2 regions of the Pseudoxanthomonas sp. SGT-18 genome follow, and region 1 is predicted to be linked to the other one. Evidence: riboswitches for the same ligand, from Rfam matches in the RefSeq annotation. Region 1 holds a riboswitch; the other holds the start of a gene.

Region 1 (4,429 bases):
CGCATCCCGACCACCAGCACCACCGGCGCGCGCAGCGCACGCACCAGGTCGGCCTGGTCCAGGTCGCCGGCCAACGGCGCGGCCCAGCCGCCCACGCCTTCGACCACGACCACGTCGGCCTGCGCGCGCAGGCGGGCGAAGGCCTCCAGCAGCGGTGGCAGCGCGACCTCGATGCCCGCGGCGCGCGCGGCCAGTTCCGGCGCCAGCGGTTGCGGCAACGCGAACGGGTTGAGGTCGGCGTAGGCCGGGCGCGGCGCGCTGGCCGCCTGCAGCGCCAGCGCATCCTCGTTGCGCCAGGCGCCATCCACCAGCGCGCAACCGCTGGCCACCGGCTTCATCCCCACCGCACGCCGCCCGGTCCGGCGCAGCGCATGCAGCAGGCTGCAGCTGGCGACGGTCTTGCCGGCGCCGGTATCGGTGCCGGTGACGTAGAGGCGGTCGAGGCTGCGCAGGTCCATGTCCAACTCCAGGCGGCCGCACGATGCGGCCGGCGGATCATACGCGCCACGCAGCATCCCGCGATCCGGGCGATGCCCGGCCAGCGCTGCGGGTAACATGCGCGCATGTCCTTCTCCGCCATCCCGCTTACCGGCAGCAAGCCGGAACAGTACGAACAGCTCCTGGCCCAGGTGCGCGGCCTGCTGCACGGCGAGCGCGACCGCGTCGCCAACGCCGCCAACCTGTCCTCGCTGGTCTACCACGCCCTGCCCGCGCTCAACTGGGTCGGCTTCTACTTCTACGACGGCAAGGAACTTGTCGTGGGTCCGTTCCAGGGCCTGCCGGCCTGCGTGCGCATCCCGCTGGACAAGGGCGTGTGCGGCGCGGCCGCGCGTACCCGCCAGACCCAGCGCGTGGCCGACGTGCACGCCTTCCCCGGGCATATCGCCTGCGATTCGGCCTCGCGCTCGGAGCTGGTGGTGCCGCTGGTGGGCGGCGACACCCTGCTCGGCGTGTTCGACCTGGACAGCCCGGAGCCCGACCGCTTCGACGCCGAGGACCAGGCCGGCCTGGAAGCCATCGCCGCCGCGTTCGTGCAGTCGCTACGCTGACCGCACGGTCCGCGGGCATGGCTGCACGGCCTGCCCGCCATCCCGCTCCATTGCCCGCCCCCGCCGATAGGCATAGACTGCGCTCACTTTCGGGTGACCGCGGCATGGGCCGCGGCTGAAACGGGAAGCCGGTGACTCCGCCGCGGCCGCAGGGCCGCGCGGACATTCCGGCGCTGCCCCCGCAACGGTAAGCAGGACAAGTCCGGGCAACACCGCCACTGTGCCCCGCGCATGGGAAGGCGCCCGGATGGAGCAGGCCATGCGCCTGTTCGCCCGCGAGCCCGGAGACCGGCCCGGAAGACGACTGATTGCGATGCGGAGGGCATTGCGGGCGGCAGCCGCGTGCGGTCGCACGCGCCTGGCGTTTGCCTCTCTCCCTCGCAGCCCCACCGCCACCGGTCGCGCGGGCGTGCGCGACAGCAGGAGAGATGCATGAAGCCGTTCCCGTTCCGTCCCCTATGCCTTGCCGTGGCCGCGGCCCTGGCGCCGGCCAGCGCCTGCGCGCTGGAGGCCGCCACCGACCTGGACGAGGTCGTGGTCACCGCCACCCGCACCGTCCAGTCCGTGCACGAGAGCCTGGTTCCGGTGCAGGTGATCGACCGCGCCACCATCGAGCGCAGCCAGGCCGGCTCGCTGCAGGACCTGCTGCGCGGCCGCGCCGGCGTCAACCTGTCCAACCAGGGCGGGCACGGCAAGGTCAGCGCGCTGATGCTGCGCGGCACCGAGTCCGACCACGTGCTGATGCTGGTGGACGGCATGCGCATCGGCGCGGCCAGCAACGGCATGCCGGCGCTGCAGGACATCCCGCTGGACCAGGTGGAGCGGATCGAGATCGTGCGCGGACCGCGCTCGAGCCTGTACGGCCCGGAGGCCATCGGCGGCGTGATCCAGGTGTTCACCCGCGGCGCCGGCAAGGGCCTGCGCCAGGACCTGCGCCTGGGGGTGGGCAGCCACGCCCTGCGCGAGGCCAATGCCGGCCTGTCCTGGCGCGGCGAGCGCGGCTGGGTCTCCGCCCGCGCCGGCCACCGCGAGGAAGACGGCTTCGACGCCTGCCGCGGCACCGCCGCCGGCTGGGGCGCCGGCTGCTATGTCGACGAGCCGGACCGCGACGGCCACCGCAACAACTCGCTCAACCTGCGCGCCGGGACCAAGCTTGGCGAGGACGTGGAGCTGCAAGCGCACCTGCTGGATTCGGACAGCCGCAACGAGTACGACGGCGGCCCGTACAGCGGCAACGAGGCCGACAACCTGCAGCAGGTGGCCGGCGCGCGCCTGGACTGGCGCCTGGGCGAGCGCGTCTCGCTGCAGGCCCAGGCCGGCCGCACCCGCGACGACGCCGAGGGCTATTACCGCCAGGACGGCGCGCGCCGCCTGGTCAACAGCTACCGTACCCGCCGCGACCTGGCCTCGCTGCAGCTGGACGCCGGCTTCGGCGCGGGGCAGCTGTTCAGCGCCGGACTGGACTGGCAGGACGACCGCGTTTCCAGCAGCGCCGGCTTCGAGCGCGGCCGCCGCGACAACCTCGGCGCCTTCGTCGAGTACCAGGGCCGCTTCGGCGCGCATTCGCTGCAGGCCAGCGCGCGCAACGACGACAACGCCCAGTTCGGCAACCACGCCACCGGCAGCCTCGGCTACGGCCTGGCCCTGGGTAAAACCTGGCGGCTGAGCGCCAGCGCCGGGACCGGTTTCAAGGCACCGACCTTCAACGACCTGTACTACCCCGGCTTCAACAACCCCGACCTCGAGCCAGAGCAATCGCGCAGCGCCAACCTCGGCGTGCACGGCCAGGGCGAGGGCTGGAGCCTGGGCGTGGACGTGTTCCAGACCCGGATCGACGAGCTGATCGGCTACGACACCGGCTTCAACCTGGTGAACATCGACCGCGCCCGCATCCGCGGCGCCGAGCTGACCGCGGCCACCACCGTGGCCGGCCTCGACCTGGCGCTGGAGCTGAGCTGGCTGGATCCGCGCAACGAGAGCGCGGGCACCAACGACGGCAACTGGCTGCCGCGGCGCGCCCGCCGCAGCGGTCGGATCGACCTGGACCGCCGCTTCGGCGCGTTCGCCGCCGGCCTGACCGTCAGCGGCGCCGGCCGGCGCTACGACGACGTGGCCAATACCACCCGCCTGGGGGGCTACGGCCTGCTCGACCTGCGCCTGGAATGGACCCTGTCCCCGGCCTGGACCGTGCAGGCCAAGGCCAGCAACGTGTTCGACCGCCAGTACGAGACCGTGGCCTGGTACAACCAGCCCGGCCGCGAGTACGCGCTGGCGCTGCAGTACCGCACGCCCTGAGCGCGCGCCGGCGGTGCGGGCGGCGCCGTCCGTCCGCGCCGCGCCCCGCGGATCAGGGCGCCGCGGCCGCCGCCGGCTTGTCCCTGGCCTCGGCCATGAATGCGCGCACCTCGCGCTGCAGGGTCGTCAGCGGCACCGCGCCCAGGCCGAGGATGCGGTCGTGGAAGGCCTTCTGGTCGAAGCGCGCGCCCAGCTCGCGTTCGGCCTCGCGGCGCAGGTCGAGGATGGTGCGGTAGCCGACGTAGTAGGACAGCGCCTGCCCCGGCCACGAGATGTAGCGGTCGACCTCGTTGACGATGTCGATGTGCGCCAGCGCGGTGTGGCTGGCGAGGTAGTCGATCGCCTGCTGCCGGCTCCAGCCGTACTCGTGCAGGCCGGTGTCAATCACCAGGCGCGCGGCGCGCCACATCTCGAAAGTCAGGCGGCCGAACTCCTCGTACGGGGTCTCGTAGATCCCCATCTGGGTGCCGAGCCATTCGGTGTACAGGCCCCAGCCCTCGCCGTAGCCGGAGAAGTACACCTGCTGGCGGAACTCGGGGCGCGCCGGCGCCTCCAGCGCCAGCGCGGCCTGCAGGCTGTGGCCGGGCGCGCACTCGTGCAGCACCAGCGCCGGCAGGTTGTACAGCGGCCGCGACGGCAGGTCCCAGGTATTGAACAGGCACGACTCCAGGCCACCGCGGCCGGAGGTGTAGTTGGGCGCGATGTCGTCCGGCACCGGGCGGATGGTGAAGCGGTAGCGCGGCAGGGTGCCGATCACGTGGTTGAGCTCGCCGTCGATGCGCTTGGCGTGGTACGAGGCCGCCGCCAGCAGCTCGCGCGGGGTCCTGGCGTAGAACCGCGGATCGGTGCGCAGGAACTGCAGGAACTCGGCGAAGCTGCCCTGGAAGCCTGCGCGCGCCATCACCTGGCGCATTTCCGCCGAGATCCGCTCGACCTCGGCCAGGCCCAGCTGGTGGACCTGCTCCGGGGTCATGTCCAAGGTCACGTATTCGCGGATCTGGCTGCGGTAGAACTCCGCGCCGCCGGGCAGGTCGCGCGCCGAGACCGTGGTGCGGGTGCGCGGCAGGTACTGGTTGCGGAAGTAG
Region 2 (4,429 bases), on a different contig from region 1:
CTGAAGGTGCTGGTGCTGGACGAGTTCTTCGTCACCGACATCGGCGACGCCATGCTGCTGGCGCGCCTGCTGGAGCGGATGTTCGCCGAGGGCGTGACCCTGGTGACCACCTCCAACACCGCGCCGGAGAACCTGTACCGCGACGGCCTGCAGCGCGCCAGCTTCCTGCCGGCGATCGACCTGCTGCAGCAGCACTGCACCGTCCTGCGCTCCGATGGCCAGGAGGACTACCGCCTGCGCGCGCTGACCCGTTCCCCGGTGTACCGCGCGCCGCTGGACGAAGGCTCCGACGCCTGGCTGGCCGAGCGCTGGCGCGAGCTGAGCGGTGGCGACGCGGCCCACGCGTGCAACATCGAGATCGACGCGCGCAAGATCCCGGTGCGCGGCCGCGGCAAGAGCATCGCCTGGTTCGACTTCGCCGCGCTGTGCGACGGCCCGCGCGGCACCACCGACTACATCGAGATCGCGCGCGAGTTCAACACCGTGCTGCTGGGCGGCATCCCGCGCATGGGCGCGGTGAACGAGGACGCGGCACGGCGCTTCGTCAACCTGGTTGACGAGCTGTACGACCGCCAGGTCAACCTGGTGTGCACCGCCGACGCGGCCCCGCCGCAACTGTACGAAGGCCAGCGCCTGGGCGGCGCGTTCGAGCGCACCGCTTCGCGCCTGATCGAGATGCAGAGCGCCGAGTACCTGGCCACCCCGCACCGCGCCTGAGCCTCAGCGCGGCGCCGTGCGCAGGCGCCAGGCGCACAGCCACAGCCAGGACAGGTACAGCGCGACCACCGCTTTCTGCGAGGCCCCGCGCGGCAGCTCGCGCCACAACGCGTGCAGCCACAGCCCGGCGAAGGCCAGCAGCGCCAGCAGCAGCGCCGCCAGGGCCCGTCCGCGCCAGTGCGGATCGCGGTGCAGCGCAGCGGACTGCAGCAGCATGCCGCTGCCGACCAGCAGGAACGCGGCCATCGCCGCGATGCGGTGGACCAGCGCCTCCAGGTCGTCCACCGGGTACCCGGGTGCCGGTCCCGGCCAGGCGGCGGTGGCCGCCAGCGCCAGCGCGCCGCCGCACAGCAGCACGGGCACCAGCGCGTAGCGCGCCCGCGGCTCCAGCGTGCGCCGCAGTTCCAGCGCCAGCAGCACGATGCCCAGGGCCAGGCCGTAGTACCCCGCGCGCAGCCACGCGCTCCAGGCACCGGACAGGTACAGGCTCAGCGGCGCCAGCCAGGGGTCGTATTCCGGGCGCAGCGCCTGCACCGCCACCGCGGCCAGCAGGAAGTGGGCGAGGCTGCCCAGCACCAGGGTGCTGGCCACGGACCTGGGGTCGGGGGCAGGCATGCGCATGCCGGCAGTGTCGCAAAGGCGCGGGGCTGGCGCAGGCGGCGGCCCGGACGAGTCCGCCAACAGGGTGCCTGTTCCGAGATATGGGGTTGCCATGATCCTGGTACCCCACTATCTTGTGTCGCGTCGGTACCCGCGCCGCGGCGCGGGTTTAAAAGGGAAGTCCGGTGGGCCGCAAGGCGAATCCGGCACTGCCCCGCAGCGGTAACCGGAAACGAACCCGCACCAACGCACTGGGCCAGGGCCTGGGAAGCGGCGGAAGTAGGCGGAGGGAAACCTCCACGTCCGGAAGTCCGAAGACCTGCCGACAGCCGCGCCAAGCACACCGCGCGGTGCCGGTCACGGAATCCCCGGAGGGGGGAAGACTGGCGAAGCAGGGTCCGCCGCAGCCGCGCTGCGTCGCGGCCGTTGCGACGCTGCCTTCGCATCCTCCGCATCCGCACCGGATCCGCGTTCCCCGAGGGAGGGACGCGGGGTGCATCACGCCACGGAGGATGCGCATGACATCCCAGGACACCCCCTCGCCGGTCGCCGGCGCGGCCCCGGCCACCGCAGCCATGGCCGCCGCCGGCCACGCGCTTGCCGACGCCCCGGTTCCCACCCCGCCCGCCGCGCGCGCTGCCGCACCGGCCCCGCCGCCGGCAGCCACCACCTGGATCACCAAGGAGGCCGGCAACCGCCGCCTGCCATTCGACCCGGCGCGCCTGGAGCGCAGCATCGATGCGGTCGCGGCCGAGTTTCCCCAGCTGGACATCGGCGACTACAAGCGCGCCGTGCTCGGCTTCGTCGCGCGCAAGCAAGCGCTGTCGGCCGACGACCTGGTCGACCACCTGGTCCGCGAGGCGGAGGCGCGCGTGGACCTGGCCGCGCCGGAATGGGAGTACTTCGCCGCGCGCCTGTACCTGCGCCGCCTGTACAAGCGCGCCAGCCGCAACCGCTTCTACGACGTGGCACGGAAGTACGGTTCCTATGTCGGCCTGCAGGAGAGCCTGGCCGACCGCGGCATCTATTCCAACGACATCCTGCGCGCCTACTCCAAGGAGGAGCTGGAGGAGGCCGGCCGCCTGCTCGACCCGGAGCGCGACAAGCTGTTCACCTACAACGGCCTGTACCTGCTGGCCACACGCTACCTGGCCACCGACCAGGCGCGCAACGTCTACGAGCTGCCGCAGGAGCGCTGGCTGACCATCGCCCTGTACCTGATGCAGGACGAGAAGCCACGCCAGCGGCGCATGCAGCTGGTGGGCGAGGCGTACTGGGCGCTGTCCAACCTGTACATGACGGTGGCCACGCCGACCCTGCAGAACGCCGGCAAGGTCGGCGGCCAGCTGTCCAGCTGCTTCATCGACACCGTCGACGACAGCCTGCAGGGCATCTACGACTCCAACACCGACATCGCCCGCGTGTCCAAGGGCGGCGGCGGCGTGGGCGCGTACCTGGGCTACGTGCGCGCCGCCGGCGCGCCGATCCGCGGCGTGCCCAACTCCTCCGGCGGCGTGGTGCCGTGGATCAAGCAGCTCAACAACACCGCCGTCTCGGTGGACCAGCTGGGCCAGCGCAAGGGCGCGGTGGCGGTGTACCTGGACATCTGGCACCGCGACATCGAGGCCTTCCTCGACCTGCGCCTCAACAACGGCGACCAGCGCCTGCGCGCGCACGACGTGTTCACCGCGGTGTGCATCCCGGACCTGTTCATGGAGGCGGTGGAGCGGCGCGGCGACTGGTACCTGTTCGACCCGCACGAGGTGAAGCAGGCCAAGGGCTGGTACCTGCAGGACTTCTACGACGAAAAGCGCGGCGAGGGCAGCTTCCGCAGCAAGTACCAGGAGCTGGTCGAGGACGGGCGCATCAGCCGCAGGACGGTCCGCGCGATCGACCTGTTCAAGCGGATCATGGTCTCGCAGCTGGAGACCGGGAACCCGTTCATGTTCTACCGCGACGAGGTCAACCGGAAGAACCCGAACAAGCACTGCGGCATGGTGTATTCGTCCAACCTGTGCACCGAGATCCTGCAGAACCAGAGCCCGACCCGGATGATCCAGGAGGTCGTCTCCGGCGACCAGATCGTGACCACGAAGCAGGCTGGCGACTTCGTGGTCTGCAACTTGTCCTCGATCAACCTGGGCCGCGCCGTGGTCCAGGCCGAGGGCCAGGGCGACCTGATCAGCGACGTGCTCGAGCGCCTGGTACCGATCCAGGTGCGCATGCTCGACAACGTCATCGACCTCAACCAGCTGCCGGTGCCGCAGGCGACCATCACCAACCGCAAGTACCGCGCGATCGGCCTGGGCACCTTCGGCTGGCACCACCTGCTTGCACTCAAGGGCATCCACTGGGATTCGAAGGAGGCCGAGGACTACAGCGACGCGCTGTACGAGCGGATCAACCGCCTGGCGATCCAGGCCAGCATGGAGCTGGCGAAGGAAAAGGGCACCTACCCGGCCTTCCCCGGCAGCGACTGGCACACCGGCGCCTACTTCCGCGAACGCGGCTACAACTCGCCCGAGTGGCTGGACCTAGCCGCTCAGGTGGCGGTCAACGGCCTGCGCAACGGCTGGCTGCTGGCGGTGGCGCCGAACATGTCCACCGCGCAGATCGCCGGCTCCAGCGCCTCGATCGACCCGGTCTACTCGGCGTTCTACTACGAGGAAAAGAAGGACTACCGGCGCCCGGTGGCCGCACCCGGCCTGTCGCTGGAAACCTGGCCCTACTACGAGAAGGGCGCGTGGAAGGTGGACCAGTTCGCCTCGGTGCGGCAGAACGCGCGCCGCCAACGCCACGTGGACCAGGCAATCAGCTTCAACCTCTACGTACCTTCCTCGATCCGCGCTTCGGTGCTGCTGGAGCTGCACCTGGAGGCTTGGCGGCAGGGGCTGAAGACGACCTACTACGTGCGTTCGAACGACATCGAGGCTTCGGAATGCGAATGGTGCAGTAGCTGACTGCGCGCGCTCGCGCTTGCCAGGTTCCACGGTCCCGTTGCGAACCGTGGGCCCCGCTCATCAGCCTCCACACCCCCGCGCCTTCGGCGCCCCCCTGACTCAGGGGGGGCTTTCCCCCAGTGAGCTGGTCGCCATGGGCGATTGGCAGAGAG

What was found. A riboswitch is a leader RNA that binds a small molecule or an ion and turns the genes downstream of it on or off. The one in region 1 is predicted to bind cobalamin.
Region 2: it holds a riboswitch for cobalamin, as region 1 does, so the genes downstream of both, EIM47_RS06020 (ribonucleoside-diphosphate reductase subunit alpha) here and btuB (TonB-dependent vitamin B12 receptor) in region 1, are expected to answer to the same signal.

What each region holds. Positions count from the first base shown of each region.
Region 1 covers NZ_RRYJ01000008.1:179,755-184,183, reverse strand. Annotated here, with positions in the region: gene bioD (dethiobiotin synthase) at 1-458, opposite strand, end outside; gene EIM47_RS12280 (GAF domain-containing protein) at 564-1,049, shown strand; cobalamin riboswitch at 1,124-1,361, shown strand; gene btuB (TonB-dependent vitamin B12 receptor) at 1,482-3,344, shown strand; gene EIM47_RS12270 (DUF885 domain-containing protein) at 3,397-4,429, opposite strand, start outside.
Region 2 covers NZ_RRYJ01000003.1:134,091-138,519, reverse strand. Annotated here, with positions in the region: gene zapE (cell division protein ZapE) at 1-717, shown strand, start outside; gene EIM47_RS06025 (DUF998 domain-containing protein) at 721-1,332, opposite strand; cobalamin riboswitch at 1,446-1,659, shown strand; gene EIM47_RS06020 (ribonucleoside-diphosphate reductase subunit alpha) at 1,836-4,277, shown strand.